One region of the Thioalkalivibrio sp. ALD1 genome, then DNA from elsewhere that is predicted to be linked to it. Evidence: predicted binding sites of a transcription regulator. Region 1 holds the regulator's gene; each other region holds the start of a gene.

Region 1 (7,834 bases):
CGAGCCCCTGGAGCAGGCGATCGCCCACGCCGCGCAACTGGCGCTGGGCACCTTCGTGGCGGTCTCGGCCGCGCTGATCCTGGTCGCCGCGATCGATGCACCGTTCCAGATGTGGAATCACCAGAAACAGCTGCGCATGACGCGCCAGGAACTGAAGGACGAATACAAGGAGACCGACGGTAAACCCGAGGTCAAGCAGAAAATCCGTCAGTTGCAGCAGGAAATGGCTCAGCGTCGGATGATGGAGGAGGTGCCGAAGGCGGATGTGGTGATCACCAACCCGACCCGTTTCGCGGTGGCGATCGTGTACGAGGCCTCGCGAATGGCGGCCCCGAAGCTGGTGGCCAAGGGCGTAGACGAGGTTGCTGCCTCGATCCGGGCGGTCGCGGACGAACACAAGATCATTCGCGTCGAGGCACCCCGTGTGGCCCGAGCGATCTATTTCACCACGGACCTGAACCAGGAGATCCCGAACGGGCTGTTCGTCGCCGTCGCGCGCATCCTCGCCTACGTCTATCAGTTGAAGCGCTCGGATGCGGACGTCGCCATGCCGGATGATCTGCCGGTGCCGGATGACTATCTCGATCCGCAGCGGCAGCGCGGCCGTCGGAGGAACCGCTAATGGCCTTCTTCGACCGCTTGGGGACTGTCGGCAAATGGGGCCTGGGGGCGCCGATCCTGCTGATCGCGATGCTCTCGATGATGGTGCTGCCGCTGCCGCCCATCGCCCTGGATGTCCTGTTCACCTTCAACATCGCGCTGTCGCTGGTCGTGATCATGGTCGCGGTGTACACGCCACGGCCGCTGGAGTTCGCGGTGTTTCCCACGGTGCTGCTGGTCGCCACGTTGCTGCGTCTGGCGCTGAACGTGGCCTCCACGCGCGTCATCCTGCTGGAGGGCCACACCGGTACCGATGCAGCCGGTCAGGTGATCCAGGCCTTCGGCGATTTCGTCGTGGGCGGCAACTACACCGTGGGCCTGGTGGTGTTCGCGATCCTGATCATCATCAACTTCGTGGTGGTGACCAAGGGCGCGGGGCGCGTTTCCGAGGTCAGCGCCCGGTTCACCCTGGATTCCATGCCGGGCAAGCAGATGGCGATCGATGCCGATCTGAATGCCGGAATTCTGACTCAGGAAGAGGCGCGCAAACGCCGCGAGGACATTGCCAGCGAAGCCGACTTCTACGGCTCGATGGACGGTGCCTCGAAGTTTGTGCGCGGGGACGCCATCGCCGGGATCCTGATCCTGTTCGTCAATATCATCGGCGGCCTGACTATCGGTACGCTGCAGCACGGCATGTCGATGGGCGATGCCGCGACCAATTACGTGCTGCTGACGATCGGCGATGGACTGGTCGCGCAGATCCCGTCGCTGGTGCTGTCGTCGGCCACGGCCATCATCGTGACCCGCGTCTCCAGCACGCAGGACATGGGGCAACAGGTGTTCGGCCAGATGTTCTCCAACCCGCGCGTGCTGTACGTAGCCGGCGGCGTGATCGCTGTGCTGGGGTTGGTGCCGGGCATGCCCAATGCCGTGTTCCTGGGCCTGGCCTCGCTGGCCATCGGCTCGGCCTATCTGATGCAGCGGCGCGAGCGCGAACAGGCGTTGGAGGTGGAACGCGTGCCGGACGAGCCAGCCGAAACCAGCCCGGAAAACCGCGACCTGACCTGGGACGACGTCCCGCCGATTGATCTGGTTTCCCTGGAGGTGGGCTATCGGCTGATCCCGCTCGTGGATCGTAGTCAGGACGGTCAGCTGATGGGGCGGATCAAGGGCGTTCGCCGCAAGCTTTCCCAGGAGCTCGGTTTCCTGCTGCAGCCGGTCCATATCCGCGACAACCTGGAGCTCACTCCGAATGCGTACCGGATCTCCCTGCTGGGTGTCACTGTGGCGGAGGCCGAGGTCTTCCCGGATCGCGAGCTGGCGATCAACCCGGGCGAGGTGTTCGGCACTGTGCCGGGCACGCCGACCAAGGATCCGACCTTCAATCTCGACGCCCTGTGGATCGATCCGGCAGACCGCGACCAGGCGCAGGGCGCCGGCTACACCGTGGTGGACTGCGCCACCGTGATCGCCACGCATCTGTCCCAGGTGTTCCGCGAGAACGCGCATCGCCTGATTGGTCACGAAGAGGCGCAGCATCTGCTGGATCAGCTCGCGCGGCATTCGCCGAAACTGGTCGAGAACCTGGTGCCGAAGACGCTCTCGCTGTCGGTAATCCTGAAGGTTCTGCAGAACCTGCTGGCCGAGCAGGTATCGATCCGCGATCTGCGCACAATCGCCGAAACCCTGGCAGAGGAGGGAGTCAAGAGTCAGGATCCCGGCACTTTGACCGCGGCGGTCAGGGTGGCCCTGTCACGCTCGATCGTGCAGGACCTTGTGGGACCGGACGACGAGCTGCCTTTGATCGCGTTGGATCCATCGTTGGAACAGCTTTTGCATAAGTCTCTGCAGGGCAGTAACGGCGAGACGGTGGGACTGGAGCCGGGTCTGGCGGAGCGCCTGCAGCGTTCGGTCTCCGAGGCGGCACAGCGTCAGGAAGCCAGTGGCCAGCCGGCCATCCTGGTGGTGGCCCCGGAGATCCGTTCCTGGATTGCCGGATGGCTGCGGGGCGCCGTGCGCAATCTGGCAGTACTGGCCTTCACCGAGATCCCCGACAACCGGCGGATCCGTGTGGTGGCCACGGTCGGACAGGAAGATTCGGCCCGGCAGGCAGCACCTGCGAGCGCCTGAGGCAAACAGTAGCGAGCGGCTCCGCCAGGGCAAAACGGGAGAACAGCGATGAATGTGAGACGGTACCGGGCACGCGACATGCGCGACGCGATGCGGCAGGTGCGCGAACAGCAGGGCGACGAGGCGGTTATCCTGTCGAGCCGGCGTGTGGATGGCTGGCTGGAGGTGGTCGCGGCGCTGGAAGATGGCGACGCAGGAGTCTCCGAACGCGAGCAGCAGGCCGCCGTGAATGCAGTCCATGCCCCGCGAGAGGCGCCGGCATCGGGGTCGCGTGCCCCGGCTGCTTCGGCCTGGCCGGCCGATCCGGAACTGGTCGCGATGCGCCAGGAGCTGCGAGACCTGCGCAGTCTTCTGACGCGTCAGCACAGCGACAATGAGGCCGCACAATGGGCGGCGCGGCATCCGCTTGCGGCGGAATGCAAGGCGCGCCTGATGGACCGGGGCTTCAGCGAATCACTGGCGCGCAGCCTCGCCGGGAGCATCCTCGACGACAGCACCGTGGAACAGGCGTGGGAGCGCCTGCGCGCCAGGCTCTCGGGGGCGATTGCCACCCGCCACCCGGATATCCTGGACGAGGGGGGTGTGCTGGCACTGGTGGGTCCTACGGGAGTGGGCAAGACCACCACACTCGCGCGCATCGCCCTGCGGCAAATCCGCCGCATGGGCGCGGATTCGGTTACGCTGGTCACACTGGATTCACAGCGTATTGGGGCGACCCGTCAATTGCAGGCCTTTGCGACTATGGCAGGGGTGTCGCTGCGGGTGTTGCAGGGCGTGCGCGAGTTGCGGGACATGACCGCGCGTTTGGATGATGGACATCTGGTCCTGGTCGACACCGCGGGTCAGGCGCCCTCGACGGTGGGAGACGAGTCGCTGTTCGCCGGCTGGCCGGGTCGCGTGCGTTGCGAGAGCTGGCTGGTCGTCTCCGCGACGACCCAGGCCGCGGCGCTGCGTCGGGTGCTGGATGCTTTTCGCAAGACGGAGCCGACGGCGCTCGTACTGACTAAACTGGATGAAGCCGAACAGTTGGGGGAGACGTTGTCGGTATTGCTCGATCAGCATCTGGGACTCACCTTTGTCAGTGATGGCCAGCGGATCGCGGAAGACTTCCATCGGGTCGAGACGGGTGATCTGACTCGGCGGGCGCTCGGCGAAGAGCGTCGGCCCGCGCGCGGAATGTCACGCGATGAACGATGGACCGACGAAACCCTTGCGGACTTCACCAGCGCGCCTCGCAGCGAGGCGGCAAGGCGCACCAGCCGGGATGCGGGTGTCCTGGAAATGATCCATCCGGTGGGAAAGGGACGTTATGCCACGCACTAATTCGCCGCTGAAGGTCATCGCGGTCGCCTCCGGCAAGGGCGGGGTTGGCAAGACCAACGTTTCGGTCAACCTGTCCGTCGCGCTCGCACGGCTGGGGCGCGAGGTGATGCTGTTCGATGCCGATCTGGGGCTGGCAAATGCCGACGTCTTGCTCGGACTGCGGCCCGAGCGAACCCTGCACGATCTGGTGACCGCACAAGTCGAGGATCTGCAGGACATCCTGATCGACGGTCCCGAGGGGATCAAGGTCATCCCCTCGGCCTCGGGGATTGCTTCGATGGCCAACCTTTCCGAAGTCGAGCACAACGGGTTGATCCACGCGTTCAGTGCCTATTCCAAACCGCTGGATGTACTCGTGGTCGACACCGCGGCCGGATTGCAGGAATCGGTCACGACCTTTTGCCGCGCGGTCCAGGAGACCCTGGTGGTGGTCTGTGACGAGCCTGCCTCGATTACCGATGCGTACGCCCTGATCAAAGTGCTGCACCGAGATCATGGCATTCGGCGCTTCCGTCTGGTTACGAACATGGTGCAGGATCGCGCTGGTGCCGAGCGATTGCTGCAGAAACTTGCAACCGTTTGTGGCAACTATCTGCCGGAAGTCATCCTGGACTTGGCCGGGTACATCCCGATGGACGAGAATCTGCGCAAGGCCGTGCAGAAGCGGGCACCAGTCGTGCAGCAGTATCCCGGTAGCCCCGCGGCCAAGGCCTTCACCGAACTCGCGCGCACCGTCGATCGCTGGCCCGTGGCGCGGGGCGTTGATGGCGGCGTCGGGTTTTTCGTCGAGCGAATGCTGCAGAGTGCATGATGTCGTCGCGTAATCGCCTCCCCGGATACGAGAGCGTGGCCGCAACCGGCCACGAGCAGCGCGTCGCGGAGCACATCGAGCTGGTGCATCGCATCGCACATCATCTGATGGCGCGACTGCCGGCTTCGGTGCAGGTGGACGATCTGATCCAGGCGGGGATGATCGGGTTGCTGGAGGCTGCACGGCAGTTCGAGGGCGGGCAGGGCGCAACCTTTGCCACCTATGCCGGTATTCGCATCCGCGGCGCGATGATCGACGAGTTGCGGCGCTGCGACTGGACGCCACGCTCCGTTCACCGGAACAGTCGCAAGATCGCCGAGGCCATTCAGGCGGTCGAGGCCCGGGAGGGACGCGCGGCCCGCGGTAGCGAGGTCGCCGAGGTCCTCGAGGTGCCGATCGACGAGTACTACGCAATGCTGCAGGACCATGCGGGCGCACACTTGTTTGCACTGGATGATCTGGGCGGCACCGATGGCGATGCCGACCGGGTGGTTGAAGGGCAGGAGGCCTCGCCCGCGAGAGCGATGGAGGTGGGGGCTTTCCGCGAGGAGTTGGCCGCTGCGTTGGGGGATCTGCCCGAACGCGAGCGCCTGGTGCTCTCGCTTTATTACATTGAGGAGCTCAACTTGCGCGAGATTGGCGCGGTTCTGGGTGTGACGGAGTCGCGCGTCAGCCAGATTCGCAGTCAGGCCGTGATCCGGCTGCGCGCTCGCATGGGATCCTGGCTCGAAGACGGTGAGGCTTTGCAGTTATTCTGACAGCCACGCCATTGGTACCCACAAAAATTTATCCCGGAGTGACCTGTGGACAAGGGAATGAAAATTCTCATCGTGGATGACTTCTCCACGATGCGGCGGATCATCAAGAACCTGTTGCGTGATCTCGGCTTCAACAATACGCAAGAGGCCGACGATGGCAGCACGGCACTGCCGATGCTCCAGAACGGTGACTTCGATTTTCTGATTACCGACTGGAACATGCCCAATATGCCGGGCATCGATCTGTTGCGGGCGGTGCGTGCGGACGACAAGCTGAAGACGATGCCGGTGCTGATGGTGACGGCGGAGGCCAAGCGTGATCAGATTGTCGAGGCGGCCGAGGCGGGTGTGAACGGCTACGTGGTGAAACCATTTACCGCGGAAACCCTCAGGGAAAAGATCGACAAAATATTCGAACGCATTGAATCCCAAGGGTAATTGGGGTCTTGAATGCGGTACCCGCGGTCCGCGCAACGCCGTGGCCAAGGGGTAGATCCCGGTCAGCACGCCCGGGGTAGGGAGCGAGCAAGGGGCTTTGGATGACCAAACAAGAAAAATCGGTGGAGGAGCAGCAGCTTGCACGCGCACGCGAGCTTGTCCAGGTTCTGGAAGCAGGCGATGACGTTGCCGCCCGGGGGCTGATTCAGGATCTGGCGCGGCCATACGATCGCGAGCTGTTTGACGAGCTGGGCAAGCTGACCCGTGATCTCCACGAGGCCCTGCAAAGCTTCCGCGGTGATTCGCGACTGGTCGAGCTGACCCAGGCCGAGATCCCGGATGCGCGTGAACGCCTGAATTATGTGGTCACGATGACGGAAAAGGCCGCTCACGAGACGTTGACCGCTATCGAGACGAGCCTCCCGATCGCCGAGTCTTTCAGCCAGCAGGCGGGTGTGCTGACGGCCAAGTGGACGCGCTTTCGCAATCGCCAGCTCTCGGTGGACGAGTTCCGCGAGTTCGCCCGCGATCTCGATGAGTTCTTCGCCCAGGCGAACAACGACACCGAGGAACTGCGGCGCCTGTTGTCCGAGGTGCTGATGGCACAGAGCTACCAGGACATTACCGGTCAGGTGATTCGTCGGGTGATTCAGCTGGTGACGGATCTCGAGGAGAATCTGGTTTCGTTGATCCGGCTGTCGAGCGGGCGCATGGAGACGGTGGAGGCCGCCGAGAAGAAGATGGGGGGCGACCCGGAGCAGCGTGAAGCGGACCGGCGTGGACATGGCCCGGCAGTGCCGAAGACTCAAGATTCCGGCCAAGATGTCGTTCAAGGACAAGACGAGGTGGACGATCTGTTGTCCAGTCTGGGCTTCTAGGGGATGCCGATTCGATAATCGGCATCGCTTTCCCTGGACCCATCCCTTAAACGGCAAGCCTCACCGGAATGGAGAGACCGAATGGCCATCGACCCCAACGACGAAATCCTTCAGGACTTCCTGATTGAGGCCGGGGAACTGCTCGAAGGGCTCAACGAGCAGCTGATTGATCTGGAGCAGCATCCCGATGACCGGGATCTGCTCAACGCAGTATTTCGCAGCTTCCACACGATCAAGGGCGGCGCGGGCTTTCTCAGCCTGGATGCGCTGGTGACGGTCTGTCATCACGCGGAAGACGTCTTCAACCTGCTGCGCAATGGCGAGCGGCGTGTCGATAGCCACTTGATGGATACTATGCTTCGGGTGCTCGACACGCTGAACGTAATGTTCGGCGACCTGCGTTCCGGGGTGGAGCCTACTCCGGCCGAGGCGGATCTGGTCGAAGACCTGCGGAAGATGGCCAACAACGAGGACGTGGCTGGTGACTCCGAATCCGAGGCAGCCCCGACCGCAGATGTACCCCCTGAGCCTGAGCCGGCGCCCCCCGCCGAGGTGGAAGCCACCTCCACGGCCGCAGGTGACGATGCAGGCGATGATTCGGGGCTGGTGGGCGCGGATGACGAAATCACCGATGACGAGTTCGAAGCCCTGCTCGATACGCTGCATGGCGATGGTACCCCGCAGGCGGTCGAAGCGGCGAGCGGCTCCGGGGAGTCGACTGGCGCGGAATCCGGTGAGGGTGGGGCCACCGATGGTGGCGGAGACCTGATCTCGGACGACGAGTTCGAGAACTTGCTGGACGAACTGCAGGCGCGTGGGAATGGACCCCCCGCCAGTGCGTCGCCGGCATCTTCACCTGCAAAAGCCAGCGATGCCGAAGCCCCCGAAGAGTC
Region 2 (7,834 bases), on a different contig from region 1:
GTAGCAGGGCGTCCAGGATGACCTTGTTGGCGAATGTGTTCACGTCCATCAGCAGGCGCAGCTCGTCCATCGGAGCGTCCTGCATGCGCTGCATGTGGCCCAGCAGCCCGGCATTCAGGATCACCAGATCCAGCTCGTCGACCCCTTCGAGCAGACGTTCCATCGCAGCGGCGGTGGCGTCGAAGTCGGACAGATCTGCGCGCTCGTCACCCGCCACACCCGGTTCCGGGCATCCCCTGCGGCTCATCCCGTAGACACGCGCACCCTGCCCCTGCAGCACCCGCGTCAGTCCAAGACCAAAACCACTGGAATTGCCCGTCACTAGTGCTGTACCAATGACACCATTGCTCATGCAATTTCTCCTGCCGGGATGGAACAAACGTGCAGGCTAACCGGAACCCCTTTCGCTCGCCATAAGACTCCCCTTCGGGCATCGTGCCCAGACCGAACCGGCGCGGCCGCACAAGGAAACACGGATCAATGTAGACACTCGTGTTGATACCCTCAGGAGCGGCGCGCAGATTCATCTCTGGCGCCACGCCGAAATGCGACAAGGACCTCTATGAGACAAGCGGAGGAGAAACCCACCCTTGGCTGGCGGCGGCTACTGGCCCACCCGATGTCGCAGGCGGCCCGCAAGCAAGCCGCCACCTGGCTCGGACGGATGCCCAGTGGGACAAGCTCGCTCTGGGTCGGCCACGGGGCACCAGCGGACGTGGCGCGCGTGAACCCCGCGCAGGCGGGTCACTGGCTGGGACGCGAGATCGACGCGATCGTGTTCGAGGCCACCTGGCCCCTCCCGGCGGACGCCCTCGCCATCGTCGGGGGGCTGCTGCGCGGGGGCGGCGTACTCCTGCTGCTAGTCGCCCCACCTGGCGACGGAGCGTTTGGCCGGCGCTGGGCGAAAGCCCTGCGGCACGCATCCGTTCACTGGGTGGATGACGATGTCGAACAATGGCCAATCCCCACCGCGGGCGTCCAGCCCCCCTGGGCCTGGACGGAAGGTCAGCGGCGTGGGCTCGCGACCCTGGATGAGCTTGGCCCCGGGGAGTGCGGCGCACTGGTCGCCAATCGCGGACGTGGCAAGTCGACCTTGCTGGGGGAATGGATCGCCGGCCAGCGCAGCACCAGCGCCCCGGTCATCGTCACGGCACCAGGCGCAGGTGCGGTGCAAGCGCTCTTTCGTCAGCTGGAATGCCACCCGGGACCATCAGTGTCCTTTTTCGCCCCCGACCAGGTCGAAGCCCTCGCCACTCCGCCCGACACCCTGGTGATCGACGAGGCGGCGGCTCTTCCGGTCGACCGCCTGGTGCGGCTGGCGGAACGGGTCCGACGACTGGTGCTGGCGACGACCACCGGCGGCTTCGAGGGCAGCGGACAGGGCTTTCGCCTGCGCGCGCTTCCCGCCCTGCAGCGCCTGGGCTTCCGAATCCGGCAGATTTGGCTTGAACAGCCTGTGCGCTGGGCGAGCGGCGACCCGCTGGAGGCCTGGCTGGATGGCCTGTTCCTGATGCAGGCCAGGAGTCGCGCCCCCGCCCCTCAGGCCGTGAGATTTCACTGGCTGCGTGGCAAGGAGCTCGCCCGTGACGCGCGTCGGCTCGAGGACGTGGCCGGCCTGCTCGCCGACGCCCACTATCGCACACGCCCGTCGGACCTGACCCGCTGGCTGGACGATCCTGACGCGTACCTGATGCTGCTCGTCGGTGCGCAGGACCGGGCGCTGTTCGGGGTTGCCCTGGTCCAGAAAGAGGGGGGGCTTGCGCCCAAACTTGCAGAAGCGGTCTGGGCCGGGGAGCGGCGCCCCCAGGGACACTTCCTGCCCTGCACACTGGCGGCTCGCGGCGAGTTCGCGCTGGCCACCCGGGCCTGGTGGCGCATCCAACGGCTCGCCGTACACCCCTCCTGGCAAGGCAGAGGACTTGGGAGCCGCCTGCTGCGCGCAGTCGAGGAATGCGCGGCACACCACGACATCGCGCTGCTCGGCACGAGCTTCGGACTGCAACCGGCATTAGTACGGTTCTGGGGGCAGACGGGCTGGCGGCCGGTGCGGGTCGGGGAACGACCCGATCCCGCCAGCGGCGAGGTGTCGATCGTACTGATCCGGGCGATGACACAAGACACCGCCGCCCTCGTCGATGCAGCCGCAGCGTCTTTCGCGCGCGACTGGCGCGAGGGCGGGGCCGCGCTACTACGCGATCAGACGGGGCGGCAACGCCGGGCCCTTGAAGCCATCCAGCCGTCCACCGTCACGGTACCCGTCCGGGATCACGCCCGGGACATCGAAGAGATTGGGGCCTTTGCACTGCGGCAACGCCCACTCGAATGGATACGCGCTGCCCTGCGACGCTCCCTTGTTGCGCACCCGCCGCAAGGGCCGGAAGGAAGGCTGCTGCAATCCGCCATCGAGTCCCTGGATGGCGAGGCGCTCGCCCGTGAACTGGGGCTTTCCGGACGGCGGGAGGCCATTCGGCGCCTGCGCCAGGCCGCGCAGACCTGGCTGGCGCACCCCGAGGCGTGAGCCCGGGGTGCGCCAGCGACACTACAGGCGGAACTGGGCCAGCGCCTGCTGGATCTCGCGTTCGACCTGCTTGAGCTCGTCGGAGGCCGCGCTGACCCGATCCGCGGTGTTGGCCGACTGGTCGGCCCCGTCGGAGATCTGCACGATGTTGCGGTTGATGTCCTCGACTACGGTGGTCTGCTGACGCGCGGCAACCGCGATCTGGTCGGTCATCTCCACGATCGTGGTCACCGACTGGCGGATCTGCTGCAGGGCGCCGTTCACCTCGGCGGTGTGCTCCATGGTCGTCTCGGCCTCTTCCTGGCCATGCTCCATGGCCTTCACTGCCGTGCTGGTGGCGGTCTGCAGGCGCGAGATCATGCTCTCGATCTCGTCGGTGGATTCCTGCGTCCGGGTCGCCAGCTTGCGCACCTCGTCGGCCACAACCGCGAACCCGCGACCATGCTCGCCGGCACGCGCGGCCTCGATCGCTGCGTTCAGCGCCAACAGGTTGGTCTGTTCGGCCACGCCGCGGATCACCTCAAGGATTGTGCCGATCTGCTTGGAGTCCTCGCCCAGCTTGGCAACCGTACCGGCGGCCTGTTCGACCGTGCCCAGCAGAGAGGACATCGAGGTGATGTTCTTCTCCATCACCTCGGAGCCGTTGTTCACCGCCCCGCTGGCCTCCTGCCCGGCCTGGGAGGTGGCGTCGGTGTTGCGCGCAATCTCCTCGGCACTGCTTTGCAGTTCGTTGATCGCGGTGGCGACGCGTTCCGTCTCGTCGCGCTGGCGCGAGACCGCCTCGCGGGCCTGGTAGGCCTCCTGGTTCAGGTTCTCGGTCGCGCGATTCAGGGTCTCGGTGCCACTACGGGCATTACCCACGGCCTGCGCGATCTTGTCGGTGAAGCGGTTGAAGGCGCGTCCCAGCTGGGCAGTCTCCAGCAGGCCGTCTTCGTCCAAGCGACGGCTGAGGTCGCCGTCACCGTCGGCGATTTCTTCCAGCGCTTCGGTCGAGTGGGCCAGCGCACGACGCACCACCAGGATGATGAACACCGCGCCGGCCACACCCAGGGTCACGCCGATCAGCGCGAGCACGCCCTGGGTCATCTGCGTGTTGCGCATGGTCGCGGTCAGCTCCTCGGCGGAACGCTCGGCCCGGTCGGTGATCCGCTCCGACAACTGCTGCAACTCGGTGCGCGCCTCCAGGATGACCGGGCCGACCTCGGTGCGGATCAGGAACGCGTCCTGCAGGGCCTCTTCGCTGCCGTGGATGCGGACGATCTCCTGAATCGCGCTGTCCAGATCACTCAGCAACCCCTCGAAGTCCTCGACCGCGATCTGCTGTTCGAAATCGAGCTCGTCGTACTGTTCCAGCAGTCGCGCCAGCACGTCATGGGTCTGGCCGAGATACAGCCTCAGGTTCTGCTCGAAGGAGTCATCACGAAACGCGATGAAGCCGCGCAGGTTCGAGGTGATCTGCAGGAGGTTGGTGCGCAGACTGTAGAAATCGTTGAGGCGCTCGAACGAGCGCTGGAAGCGTGCCCGCGCCATCTCCTCGTCGATCATGGTGCTGGTCAGCTGCGTCATCTGCATGGTTGCCGGGTTGGCTCGCGAGTTTGCAACACCCTGCGCCGGCATGTTCTGGGCCACGTCTTCGGCGATCTCGATCAGTCGCTCCCGGTGACCGGCAAAACCGTCGACGCTCGCGCGTACCTGCTCCGCGGAGGCGCTCAGTTCGTCCGAGGCCTGCACCACCGGATCGTTGACCAGTGCATCCATGGCGACGTCCAGCTCGTCCATCGCGGTCAGCCAGGCATCGCGGTGCTCGTCTTCCTCGCTCATCAGGTAGAACCCGAGAAAGGCCGCGCTCTCCTGCAGGAGCTGCTCCACCTGGTTGACACGCGCGACGGCCGGATAATCCGACTGCGTCAGCTCGGCTACGCCCTGCCCGCCCACATTCAGGGCACGCAGCGCCAGCAGCGAATTGATGATCAGGATGGCGACGACCAGGCCGAAGCCGGCGATCAGCAGCCCCCGAATGGAGAGTTTGTCGAGCATGGGTTGACTCCTTCCTCAGCGCCTTCTGCCGGGCGCATGCCTGCATACGCAAGCGGACTATTCCGCTGCCTGTAGAGACGATTCATCCCCTGTTACGGCCGCACTCCCCTGAAGTTGAGCCCCAACCGTTTTGAGAATTACATCACACCGAGTGACGCAGGAAGGATCAGGGTGATTCCAGCGCTTCCCAGCGCTCGAAGGCCACCGCCAGGTCACGTTCGACCTGCTCCAGCCGGGCCTGAAGCTCGCGCACCCGCTCGCCGTCGCGCAGCACCTCCGGGTCCGACAGGGCCTCGGCCAGCGACTGGTGCTCGTTTTCCAGCGCCTCGATCCGGCCCGGCAGCGCCTCCAGTTCGCGGGATTCCTTGTAAGAGAGCTTGCGGGCGCGGGGGGGCGCCGGTTCAGGGGCCGCAGGCGTCGACTCGGACGGGGCTCGAGCGGCTGGCGCGGGGGGAGTCTCCCTGACCCCGGTATCCGCTTCGCGGGTCAGCAGGCGCTGCGTGACGCGGGCGGGCAAATCCGACCAGCCGCCGACGAATTCCTCGACCGTGCCATCTCCCGGCAGTACCAGCGTGCTGGTGGCGACGTTGTCGAGGAAGGCGCGATCGTGGCTGACCACGATCACCGTGCCGGTGTACTCGATCAGCAGCTGCTCCAGCAGCTCGAGGGTCTCGACGTCCAGGTCGTTGGTGGGCTCGTCGAGCACCAGCAGATTGGCCGGGCGCAGGAACAGCTTGGCCAGCAGCAGCCGGTTGCGCTCGCCACCGGACAGGGCCGATACGGGCTGGCGCGCGCGCTCCGGCGGGAACAGGAAGTCCCCGAGATAGCTCAGCACATGCCGGGTCTCGCCGTTCACGGTGACCCGGTCACGGCCCTCGCCGACCGCATCCTGCACGGTCGTCGTCTCGTCGAGACGCGCCCGGGCCTGGTCGAAATAGGCGATCTCGAGCTGGGTACCCAGCTTCACCGTGCCGGCAAGCGGTGCCACCTGGCCCAGCAGCCCGCGCAGCAGCGTGGTCTTGCCGGCGCCATTCGGGCCAACAATGCCCAGGGCATCGCCGCGCTGGAGCAGCAGGTTCACGTCTCGTACCACCGGCTGGTCGCCGTAGCCGAAGTCCGCATGTTCCGCCTCGATCACCAGACGCCCGGAACGCTGCTCGGGGGACAGCTGCATGCGCACCTGCCCACTGCGCTCGCGGCGCTCGGCGCGCTTCTTGCGCAGGGCCTGAAGGGCGCGCACCCGGCCCTCGTTGCGGGTACGCCGCGCCTTGATGCCCTGGCGAATCCAGGCCTCCTCCTGTGCCAGCTTGCGATCGAACTCGGCGCGCTGGCGTGCCTCGACCTCGAGGCGCTCAGCCTGGCGCGTGCGGAAGGCCTCGATCGAGGGCGGATGTTCGTGCACCTTGCCGCGGTCCAGCTCCAGGATGCGGGTGGCGACCTGTTCCATGAACTGGCGATCGTGGCTAATGAACACCACCGTGAGCCCGCTCCCGCGCAGGAATTCCTCCAGCCAGCGGATCGCAGCCACATCCAGGTGGTTGGTCGGCTCGTCCAGCAGCAACAGCTGCGGTTCGCGCACTAGTTCGCGCGCCAGCCAGACGCGGCGCTTGAGCCCGCCGGAGAGCGCGCTGAAACCGGCGTCGGGGTCGAGCTCCAGGCGCGAGAGCGTCGTTTCGACCCGGTTCTGCAGGCTCCAGCCGTCGATCGCCTCGAGCCGGGCCTGGACCGGGCCCATCTTCTCCAGGGCCTCGGCATCCCCGCTGGCGGCGGCCTGACTCAGGTGATGAAAACGCTCCAGCAATTGCCCGGCATCGCCCAGCCCCTCGGCGACCACATCGAACACCGTCCCCTCGACCCCGGGCGGCAGCTCCTGGGTCAGCCAGGCGGTTGTCAGGCCGTCCTGGCGGACCACCTCGCCCGAATCCGGCTGGATCGCGCCCGCGATCACCTTGAGCAGGGTCGACTTGCCCTCGCCGTTGCGCCCGGCTACCGCCACGCGTTCACCGGGCTCCAGGCTCAGGTTCAGGCCATCCAGCAACGGCGCCATGCCATAGGCCAGGTGGATATCGCGCAGGGTCAGCAGAGCCATCGGGATCTAGGGAAACACTGATTCATGATACACGCTCGCGCTCGAGTCGCTTTTGCGTGCGAACAAGGCGCGGCGACTGCCGTGCAGTCATTCTGCACAAGGGAGCCGCAACGCCGTTCCCGCGCAAAAGCGGCCGAGCCCCTTGGGGTTGGTACCCCAGGTTCCCCGATCCTGCGTTGCGCCGCTTGCGGGTAGAGCCACTACCCGCTGCCCGACGCGCCTTGTCTCGGAAAACCTGGGGTGCCAACGCGAGTGTGTACATGAATCAGTGTTTCCCTAGAGGAATCCAGTTGAAGAACCCGGCAGGCGCCGAGCGAGAAGGGTTTCAGGGGCAGACGCGCCGCATCGACACGTGATCAGACGTTAGCGTTCTTGACCACCAGCACCGGGCATTCGGAACCGCCGATCACGCGTTCCGACACCGAGCCCATTAGCAAGCGCTTGAGACCGGTGCGTCCATGGCTGCCCACCACAATCAGGTCGCGGTTGTCCCGTCGCGCCAGATCAATCAGGGTGATTTCGGCTCGCCCCTCCTCGAAGGTCGCGTCCGCCGTAAGGCCCTGCTCGCGGGCCTCGCCCTGCAGGCGCTGAATTGCATCCACGCCCTCCTGACGACGCTCGTCGCTCTGGCCGGGCACGGCAACCGAAGCAATGGTGATCGGCAACTGGCAATGGCCGGCCAACTCGATGGCGGCCCGCGCGGCCTGGTCCCCCAACTCGGAGCCGTCGGTCCCAACCAGAAGACCGCGGTGCGGCGGCTGCGCGCCACGCGGAACGACCATGACGTTGCACGGTGCGGTGCCCACCACCTTGCGCGTCGCATCGCCGACCATCAGGCGCGCGAGATCGCTTCGGTCGCGGCGTCCGATCACGACCAGTCCGGCCTTGTATTCCTCGGCAATACCGACGATTTCCTTGTACCGATCGACCCCGTGGCGCAGGATCGGCGAGGCATCGACACCCAGCGCACGCGCCTTTTTCTCGATCGCGTCCAGGTCGCCCTGCGCCGCTACACTCGCATCGTGGCTGCGCCGGGGCGAGAGCGCGTCGTGCTGCGTATCCGTCTGAATAATGCGTGCGATGATCAGTCGGGCCCCGCAACGGTGAGCCAGATCCAGGCCAACGGCCTCGGCCGACGCACTGAACTCGGTCCCGTCGGTCGCGAGCACGACCGTCTCGAAACGGCAAAG
Region 3 (7,834 bases), on a different contig from region 1:
CAATCGTGAAAGGCGACTGGACACCAGGTACTGGCGGCTGTCGCCCAGCACCAGGCCACAGCATTCGGAAAGGAAACGCGAGAACTCCTCGTAGTCGCGCGAATCGATCACGAAGTCATCCCTGAAAGTCGACGATACGGGCAGACGGGCACGTTGATGACGAATCCTTGACAGCGTGTCGGAAAACCCGGCCGGGGAACAAGCGCGTCCCCGTGCCGCACGGGTGCAGTATACGTGCAACCACATGGACGCCGACAGCTTCCCGACGGGCGATGGATGCGGCGCGCCATGGCCGCTGATGCCCAGGTGCCCGGCAATCCGTTACCGCTCCCATGCCGCCGGGGTCGAATCGGTCGATTAACGCCAACCGCGCAGGCACCGGCTTCAATCCCTGCGGGTTTGGTCAAGCACGGCTTCGGCCAGTTCGTCGGGGTTGAACTTGGACAGAAACGCATCTGCCCCGGCGCGCTTGACCATATCCGTATTGAACTCGCCACTGAGCGATGAGTGGAGCAACACCCGCAGATCTTTCAACTGATCGTTCGCACGGATCCGGGCGGTGAGGGTATAGCCGTCCATCCGCGGCATCTCGATATCCGATATCACCATCTCGATCACTTCGTCGACGGTACCGGCCTGCGCCTGTTCCTCAAGGAAATCCAGCGCCTCGCGACCATCCTTGAACACCAGGTACTCCCAACCCAGCCCCTTGATCGCACCCTCGATCTGCTTGCGTGCAACCACCGAGTCATCCACGATCACGATCTTTCGCTGACCGTGCCGGGCCCGCTCCTCCTCGGCCTCCGCACGCACCTCGTCGGATACACGTGACGGCAACGGATTGACGATCGACAGCACCCGCTCGACGTCAATAATCTCGACCAGCTTGTTGTCGATCTCGGTGACGGCCACCAGGAAGGATTCACGTCCGGTCCCGCGTGGCGGCGATTTCACATCTTCCCAGTTCACGTTGACGATGCGGTCGACGGCCGACACCCAGAAGCCCTGGACCGATCGGTTGAATTCGGTCACGACCACCTTGTGGTCGTCCGTCTCGCCCACCGCGGTACGCAACCCCATCGCGCGCGCCAGATCGATGATGGGGACGGTCCCGCCTCGCAGGGTGGCCACACCGCGCACAACACTCAGGGATCCCGGGATCTGCCGCAGCGGCGGAGACGGGATGACCTCGCGCACCTTGAATACGTTGATCCCGAAGGTCTGCGAACTCCCCAGGTGAAACAGCAGCAGTTCCATGCGGTTCTGCCCCACCAGTTGAGTACGCTGATTCACGTCGTCAATGAATTGACTCATTGTCCTGTTCTCCCCCTCGCCCGGCGGCCGGCCACACCGACCCACCGGGCCCAGTGTGCACCGCCGGGACTGGCGCTGTCATGCCACAAACCGCCGCTACATGCCGATTGCATGCGTTCTTGCCTCCATAACGGCCGCCCGTCGCCACTCTTGAGAGGACAGACCCAACCCTCTGGCATGTTTTCTGCTTGCACAAGGACCAGAAGCCTCTTGAAGACCGACGAGCCGGTACGCACCCAGACCATGAATCAGCCCATACCTCAACCTTTCGTTCGCTCCCGGTGGCTCACGGCCGTAGTGGGTCTCATTCTGGCCGTGGTCTCCGTGACGGCACAGGCCGAGATCGAGGCAGTGGATAACATCCGTCTGGCGGCGGAGCGTTTTATCCAGGAGGAGCTCAACATTACACCGGGCGACGAAGCGGTAGAGATTCAGATCGGGCGGCTGGACAACCGCCTGCGCCTGGCCCGATGCAGCCAGGCACTGGAGACCCGGTTCCCGCCCGGAGGACGGCGCGATGGCAATACGGCGGTCCAGGTTCAGTGCGAGGCCCCGGTGAGCTGGTCGATCTTCGTCCCGGTCACGGTCGAGCGCTATGCGGAGGTCCTGGTCGCCAGCCGCACCCTGCGGCGCCAGCACACGATCCTTCCAGGGGATCTGCGCACCAAGCGAATTCAGACTTCGCGCCATGCAGGAAGCTATTTCGAGAACAAGAATGAGCTGGTGGGGCTGCAAACACGGCGCAATATTCGACCGGGCCAGATCCTGGGCCAGCAGCACGTCACCCAACGCGAGGTGGTCAGCCGCGGCCAACGTGTCACGATTCTGGCCGAAAATGGCTCGGTGGTGATCCGCATGCAGGGCGAGGCACTGGAAAATGGCATCCTGGGCGATCGCGTCCGGGTCAAAAACACCTCTTCCGGGCGCGTCGTGGAAGGCGAGGTACTGGAGTCCGGACATGTACGCGTCGCGCTGTAGAATGGCGAGATGACCCACAACCATCCACAAACTGTGAAGCGACTCGAATATTCACGGCTCAAGGGACTACAGTTTCAGCTGATGCTGCCGCTAACCCCTGCAGTAGAATTGCAAAAACAGGAAATCGAATGATGGATATCAAAGGCCCGAACTCACCCGGCCTGCGCCCGGATGGCAATACCTCGAGCGTAAAGGGCCGCGAAGAGACGTCCCGGCCCGATGCAGGTGCCAAAGGCAATGCCTCGGCACCCGTACGTCAGGATGACTCCGTTACCCTGACCGGTGCGGCGCAGGCGATGAACGCCGCCTCCGAGGCTGCCAACAACGCCCCGTTCGACGAGGCGCGTGTCGCCGAACTGCGCGAAGCGATCTCCAATGGCCAGTACCCGGTGGACAACGAGCAGTTGGCCGATCGCATGATCGAGCTGGAAAGCCTGTTGCGCTAAGAGCCACTGACAGAGAACCCCGACGATGTCGCCCGAACAACGCCACGCTTTCCTCCGCTCGCTGGAGGCCTCGATTCGCCTGAGCCATCAGCTGGAAGAGATCCTGCTGCAGGAGACCCGGGCCGTGGAATCGCGGGCAGCTGACAACCTGCACGACGTCGTCGCCCAGAAACAGACACTCCTGCAGGACCTGGAGACCGAGAGTCGCCGACAACGCGAGACACTCGAGACCGCTGGCGAAACCTACACGCCCGAGGGCATCGCACGACTGTTCAACCGCCTAGAGGGCGGCGCCGAGCTGGAGGATCACTGGCAGGCCCTGCGCCGCTCGGTGGAGCGCTGCAACACCCTCAACCAGGGAAATGCCCGCCTGATCGATCGTGACCGTCGCCGCGTGGAGCTTTCGATTCAGATCCTGCGCGGCGAGGAGCCTGGCCCGGCCCCCACCTACGACCCCTACGGCCGCACACAGTCCGGCAGCCGGACTGGTCGGCGCATCACTCGCGCATGACCCGCGCGCGCTCTGCGCGACACTCTTTCACCCTTCTCCGACCCGCACGCGGGGCTAGTATTCCGGGCCGCCGGACAGTACCGTGCGGCTTGGCCCAATAACGACAACTACGCCACGCATGGACGAGACCGACTATACCGTCGACCGGCCGGAGCGGATCGCCGGCATCCTCAAGGATCTGGACCACAAGCTCACCCTCGTCAATGTCCGGCTCGATGACGATGGTCCGCTGTACAACTCCGCGTTGGTCCGCCTCGATTCCGAAACACGCGAACTCTTCCTCGACGAACTCACCCCCATCGAAGCCAATCGTCATGTAAAGGAAGGCACCCGCATCCGGGTGTTCGCCAGTCTGCGCGGCGTTGCCGTGCGTTTTTCGGCCGTCGTCTCGCGCACCGAACGCGAGGACGCTGGAGCCCTGTACGTCTGCCCCTACCCGGAAACACTGCAATACCTCCAGCGTCGCGAGACCTTTCGCGTGCACATCCCCATCAGTCAGCGCCCGGGCGTGGAATTGCAGTACGGCGACTGGGACGAACCCGGGATCGGCGATCTGGCCGACCTCTCGGTCCAGGGAATGTGCGTGGAGGTACCGCAGGAATGGGTAGACGACCTCGAGATCGGAAGCCCAATGCGTTTCGAGAACCTGCTCTTGCCGGATGTCAGTGAGCGCCTGGGCGGCGATCTCCGACTGGCCAACCGCCGCCGCAGCCCACGCGATGGCTACGTGTATGCCGGGTTCCAGATAACCGGGATGAACCAGTGGCTGGAGCGCCAGATCAACATCGCCCTGCTCTACTACCAGCGCGAGGCACGACGACGTTCGATGGAGTGACCGCTCAACCCACGCGGATATACCCCGGACACGAAAAAAGGCCGCTTGAAGCGGCCTTTTTAATTCACTTGAAACACTTTCTACAAGTGATTGATATTGGTCGGGACGGCAGGATTTGAACCTGCGACCCTCTGCACCCCATGCAGATGCGCTACCAGACTGCGCTACGCCCCGAAGCCGCGAATCATATCCGATTCCCCGCCCTCACGAAAGAACCCGGTCCGCGGGGAATCAGGCCCGTAGCACGCGTAGAACCGATTCCAGTTCCGAGATTGTGTCCTGGATGATCTGGCGCGCCTGCTGGCGATCGCCCTTGGCCTCGTCGCCCGAGAGCTTCTGCCGGGCGCCGTTGATCGTATAGCCCTCTTCGTACAGCAGGGCCCGGATCTGGCGGATCAGGATCACGTCCTGGCGCTGGTAGTAGCGCCGATTGCCCCGCCGCTTGACCGGTTCGAGCATCGGAAACTCCTGCTCCCAGTAGCGCAGCACATGGGGCTTTACCTGGCACAGTTCGGCGACTTCGCCAATGGTGAAGTACCGCTTGCCCGGGATCGCGGGCAGTTCCTGGTGGTTACTCGCCTCCAGCATAGCTTTCGACCCTCTCGCGCAGCTTCTGCCCCGGACGGAAGGTGACCACGCGACGTGCAGAGACCGGGATTTCCTCGCCGGTCTTCGGATTGCGACCGGGCCGCTGGTTCTTGTCGCGGAGGATGAAATTACCGAAGCCCGAGAGCTTCACGCCCTCGCCCTCCTCCAGCGACTGGCGCATCTCTTCGAAGAACATCTCGACGAATTCCTTGGCCTCACGCTTGTTCAGGCCCAGTTCTTCGTTCAGCGCGGCGGCAAGGTCCGCCTTCGTCACTGCTGCCATGGAATCACTGCCTCAGGGTTGCCTGGAAGCGAGCGTGCAGATGCTCGACGACCTTGTCGGTGACGTTTGTTACGTCCTGTTCGCCTAGGGTGCGATCAAAAGCCCGCAAAATCAAGCCCAAAGCAAGACTCTTCTCGTCTGGATTCAAGCCCTTGCCCTGGTAGACATCAAACATGCGCACGCCCTGCACCAATTCCAGGTTCAGTTCCCTGATTGCATTCAGCACATCCCCTGCGGGGACCGCCTCCTTTACAACCAGCGCCAGATCACGACGGATCGAGGGGTACGGCGACAACGGCGTGAACTGGGCGACCGGGGCGTGCAGGATCGCTCGGGCATCCAGGTCGAACAGGTAAACGGGTTCTACATCGAACTGCTTGCAGAGCGCGGGGTGCAGGCGCCCGACCCAGCCAATGGGGCGGTCACCCGCCAGAATCCGCGCGGACTGCCCGTCGTGGAGCGCAGGATGTTTCTCCGCGCGAAACCCCAGCGGCGCATCCACGGAGGCACAAAGTGCCTCGACCACACCCTTGGCATCAAAGAAATCGACGCGGCGCGATGCGGCGTCCCAGTGCTCCGGATGCGCTCGCCCACCCAGCAGGCCCGCGAGACGCGGCTCCTGGCGCAGGCCGGAGGCATCCGGCACAAAGCGCAGGCCATGTTCGAACAACCGCAGGTCCGGCTGCTGGCGCGCCTGATTATGGGCCGCCGTGGCAACCAGGCCGGGCCACAGGCCGGGGCGCATCACCGCCAGGTCGCTGGAGATCGGGTTGGCCAGGCCCAGGGGCTCCACCGTGGGATAAAAGGCCCGCGAGGCCTCGGCATCGATAAAACTGAAGCTGATGACCTCGTGAAAGCCCTCGCTCGCCAGTTGCTCGCGCAGCCCGCGCAGGGCTGGGGGTCGCTCGGCTGGCGCCACCGGGGACGGCAGGCGCTGAGGCAGGCGGTCATAGCCATGCACCCGGGCCAGTTCCTCGATCAAGTCTTCCTCGCGCTCCAGATCGAAGCGCGCGCGCGGGGCCCAAACCTGCCACCCGTCCTCCGCAGACTCCACCCGGCAAGCCAGCGCGCCCAGGATACGCTCGACTTCAGCATCCCCGAACGTCGTACCGAGGAGCCTCTCGATGCGCGGCCGGCGCAGCTGGATCGGCTGTTCGAAATGAGACGACGGCGGCTCGCCGACCCGCTCCACCGGCCCGCACTGCCCGCCACAGATCTCCAGCAGCAAACGCGTGGCGCGCTCCATGGCCTGCTCGACCAGCGTCGGGTCCACGCCGCGTTCAAAGCGATGCGAGGCATCGGTATGCAGGCCATGAGCCCGCGCCCGCCCGGCCAGTGCCAGCGGGGCAAAGTGGGCACACTCGAGTACCACCCGAGTCGTGTCGTCACCTACCGCGCTGTCGGCGCCCCCCATGATCCCGGCCAGCGCCACCGGAGCGGTCGCCGAGGCGATCACCAGGTCCTGCTCGGCCAGTTCGACGGTCTGATCCCCGCCCAGCAGGGTCAGCGACTCGCCGGAACGCGCCCAGCGCACCTCGATGGTGCCCCCAAGACGGCCCGCATCGAAGGCATGCAGGGGCTGCCCGAGTTCCAGCATCACGTAGTTGGTGACATCCACGATCGCGCTGAGCGGCCGCACACCGGCCCGGCGCAGGCGCTCGGTCATCCATAGCGGCGTGGGCGCACGCGCATCCAGGCCGTCGAGCACCCGCGCCGCGTACAGCGGGCAGGCCTCGGTATCCTCGACCCGGACCGCAACACTGACGTCCAGCTCTGCCCCGGTCTGTTCGGCCACGTTCTCGTTCAGCGGCCGGTCGAGAAGCGCCGAACACTCGCGGGCAATCCCCCGCATCCCGAGACAGTCGGCCCGGTTCGGCGTCAGATCCACTTCCAGGATGTGGTCATCCAGGCCCAGCGCCGTGCGCAGGTCGGCGCCGATCTCGAGGTCCGTGGGGAGTGCGAGCAGGCCTTCGGCATCCTCCGCAAGCCCCAGTTCACGCGCCGAGCACAGCATGCCCGCGGAGGCGACACCGCGCAGCTTGGACTTCTTGATCCTGAAGTTGTCGGGCAGCACCGCGCCGACCACCGCGACCGGCGCTACCATGCCTTCATGCACATTGGGTGCGCCGCAGACGATGGTCAGCGGTTCGGCCTCTCCCGCCTCGACCTGGCAGATACGCAGGCGATCAGCATCCGGGTGCGGCTCCACCTTCGCCACCCGGCCTACGCGCACACCACTGAACGCGGGTGCCGCCACCTCGATCGCGTCCAGCTCCAATCCCGCCATGGTCAGGCGATGGCCCAGCTCCTCGGGGGTCTCGTCGATCTGCAGCCAGTCCCGCAGCCACTGAATACTGATGCGCATTAGCCGGTCCGTCCGAATTGGCGAATGAATCGGATGTCGTTGTCGAAGAACAGGCGCAGGTCATTCACGCCATGGCGCAGCATCGCCATCCGCTCGACCCCGAGGCCGAAGGCAAAGCCGGTGTACTGTTCCGGGTCGATGTCGACATGGCCCAGCACGTTCGGGTGCACCATGCCGCAGCCCATCACCTCCAGCCAGCCGGTATGACTGCACACCCGGCAGCCATCACCGCCGCAGTGAACACACTGGATATCGACTTCGGCCGAGGGCTCGGTGAACGGGAAGTACGACGGACGAAAGCGCGTGGCCAAGTCGTCGCGGCCAAAGAAGCTCTGCAGGAACGCGCTCAGCACGCCGCGCAGATCCGCAAAGGTGATGTCCTCGTCCACACAGAGCCCTTCCACCTGGTGAAACATCGGGCTGTGCGTCAGATCCGAGTCGCAGCGATAGACCCGCCCCGGCGCGATCACGCGCAGCGGCGGCTTCTGTTGCTCCATGGTCCGAATCTGCACCG

Evidence for each region. The regulator FliA, encoded in region 1, starts transcription of late flagellar genes. The targets are predictions, from matches to a motif close to GCTAAAGTTNNNNNNNNNNCNGCCGATA.
Region 2: the regulator FliA is predicted to act here: its motif matches at 4,648-4,675, upstream of F623_RS0101290 (methyl-accepting chemotaxis protein).
Region 3: the regulator FliA is predicted to act here: its motif matches at 2,358-2,385, upstream of flgM (flagellar biosynthesis anti-sigma factor FlgM).

The regions. Positions count from the first base shown of each region.
Region 1 covers NZ_KB906242.1:332,676-340,509, forward strand. Annotated here, with positions in the region: gene flhB (flagellar biosynthesis protein FlhB) at 1-622, shown strand, start outside; gene flhA (flagellar biosynthesis protein FlhA) at 622-2,733, shown strand; gene flhF (flagellar biosynthesis protein FlhF) at 2,812-4,056, shown strand; gene F623_RS0106220 (MinD/ParA family protein) at 4,043-4,867, shown strand; gene F623_RS0106225 (RNA polymerase sigma factor FliA) at 4,864-5,625, shown strand; gene cheY (chemotaxis response regulator CheY) at 5,683-6,063, shown strand; gene F623_RS0106235 (protein phosphatase CheZ) at 6,165-6,941, shown strand; gene F623_RS0106240 (chemotaxis protein CheA) at 7,023-7,834, shown strand, end outside.
Region 2 covers NZ_KB906241.1:264,211-272,044, forward strand. Annotated here, with positions in the region: gene F623_RS0101280 (SDR family NAD(P)-dependent oxidoreductase) at 1-352, opposite strand, end outside; gene F623_RS0101285 (GNAT family N-acetyltransferase) at 563-2,518, shown strand; gene F623_RS0101290 (methyl-accepting chemotaxis protein) at 2,540-4,555, opposite strand; gene F623_RS0101295 (ATP-binding cassette domain-containing protein) at 4,722-6,644, opposite strand; gene F623_RS0101300 (universal stress protein) at 7,001-7,834, opposite strand, start outside.
Region 3 covers NZ_KB906250.1:805-8,638, forward strand. Annotated here, with positions in the region: gene F623_RS0112545 (protein-glutamate O-methyltransferase CheR) at 1-111, opposite strand, end outside; gene F623_RS0112550 (chemotaxis protein) at 385-1,314, opposite strand; gene flgA (flagellar basal body P-ring formation chaperone FlgA) at 1,558-2,292, shown strand; gene flgM (flagellar biosynthesis anti-sigma factor FlgM) at 2,424-2,738, shown strand; gene F623_RS0112565 (flagella synthesis protein FlgN) at 2,764-3,249, shown strand; gene F623_RS0112570 (flagellar brake protein) at 3,368-4,084, shown strand; tRNA gene F623_RS0112575 (tRNA-Pro) at 4,182-4,258, opposite strand; gene F623_RS0112580 (MerR family transcriptional regulator) at 4,316-4,672, opposite strand; gene F623_RS0112585 (integration host factor subunit alpha) at 4,656-4,955, opposite strand; gene pheT (phenylalanine--tRNA ligase subunit beta) at 4,960-7,320, opposite strand; gene pheS (phenylalanine--tRNA ligase subunit alpha) at 7,320-7,834, opposite strand, start outside.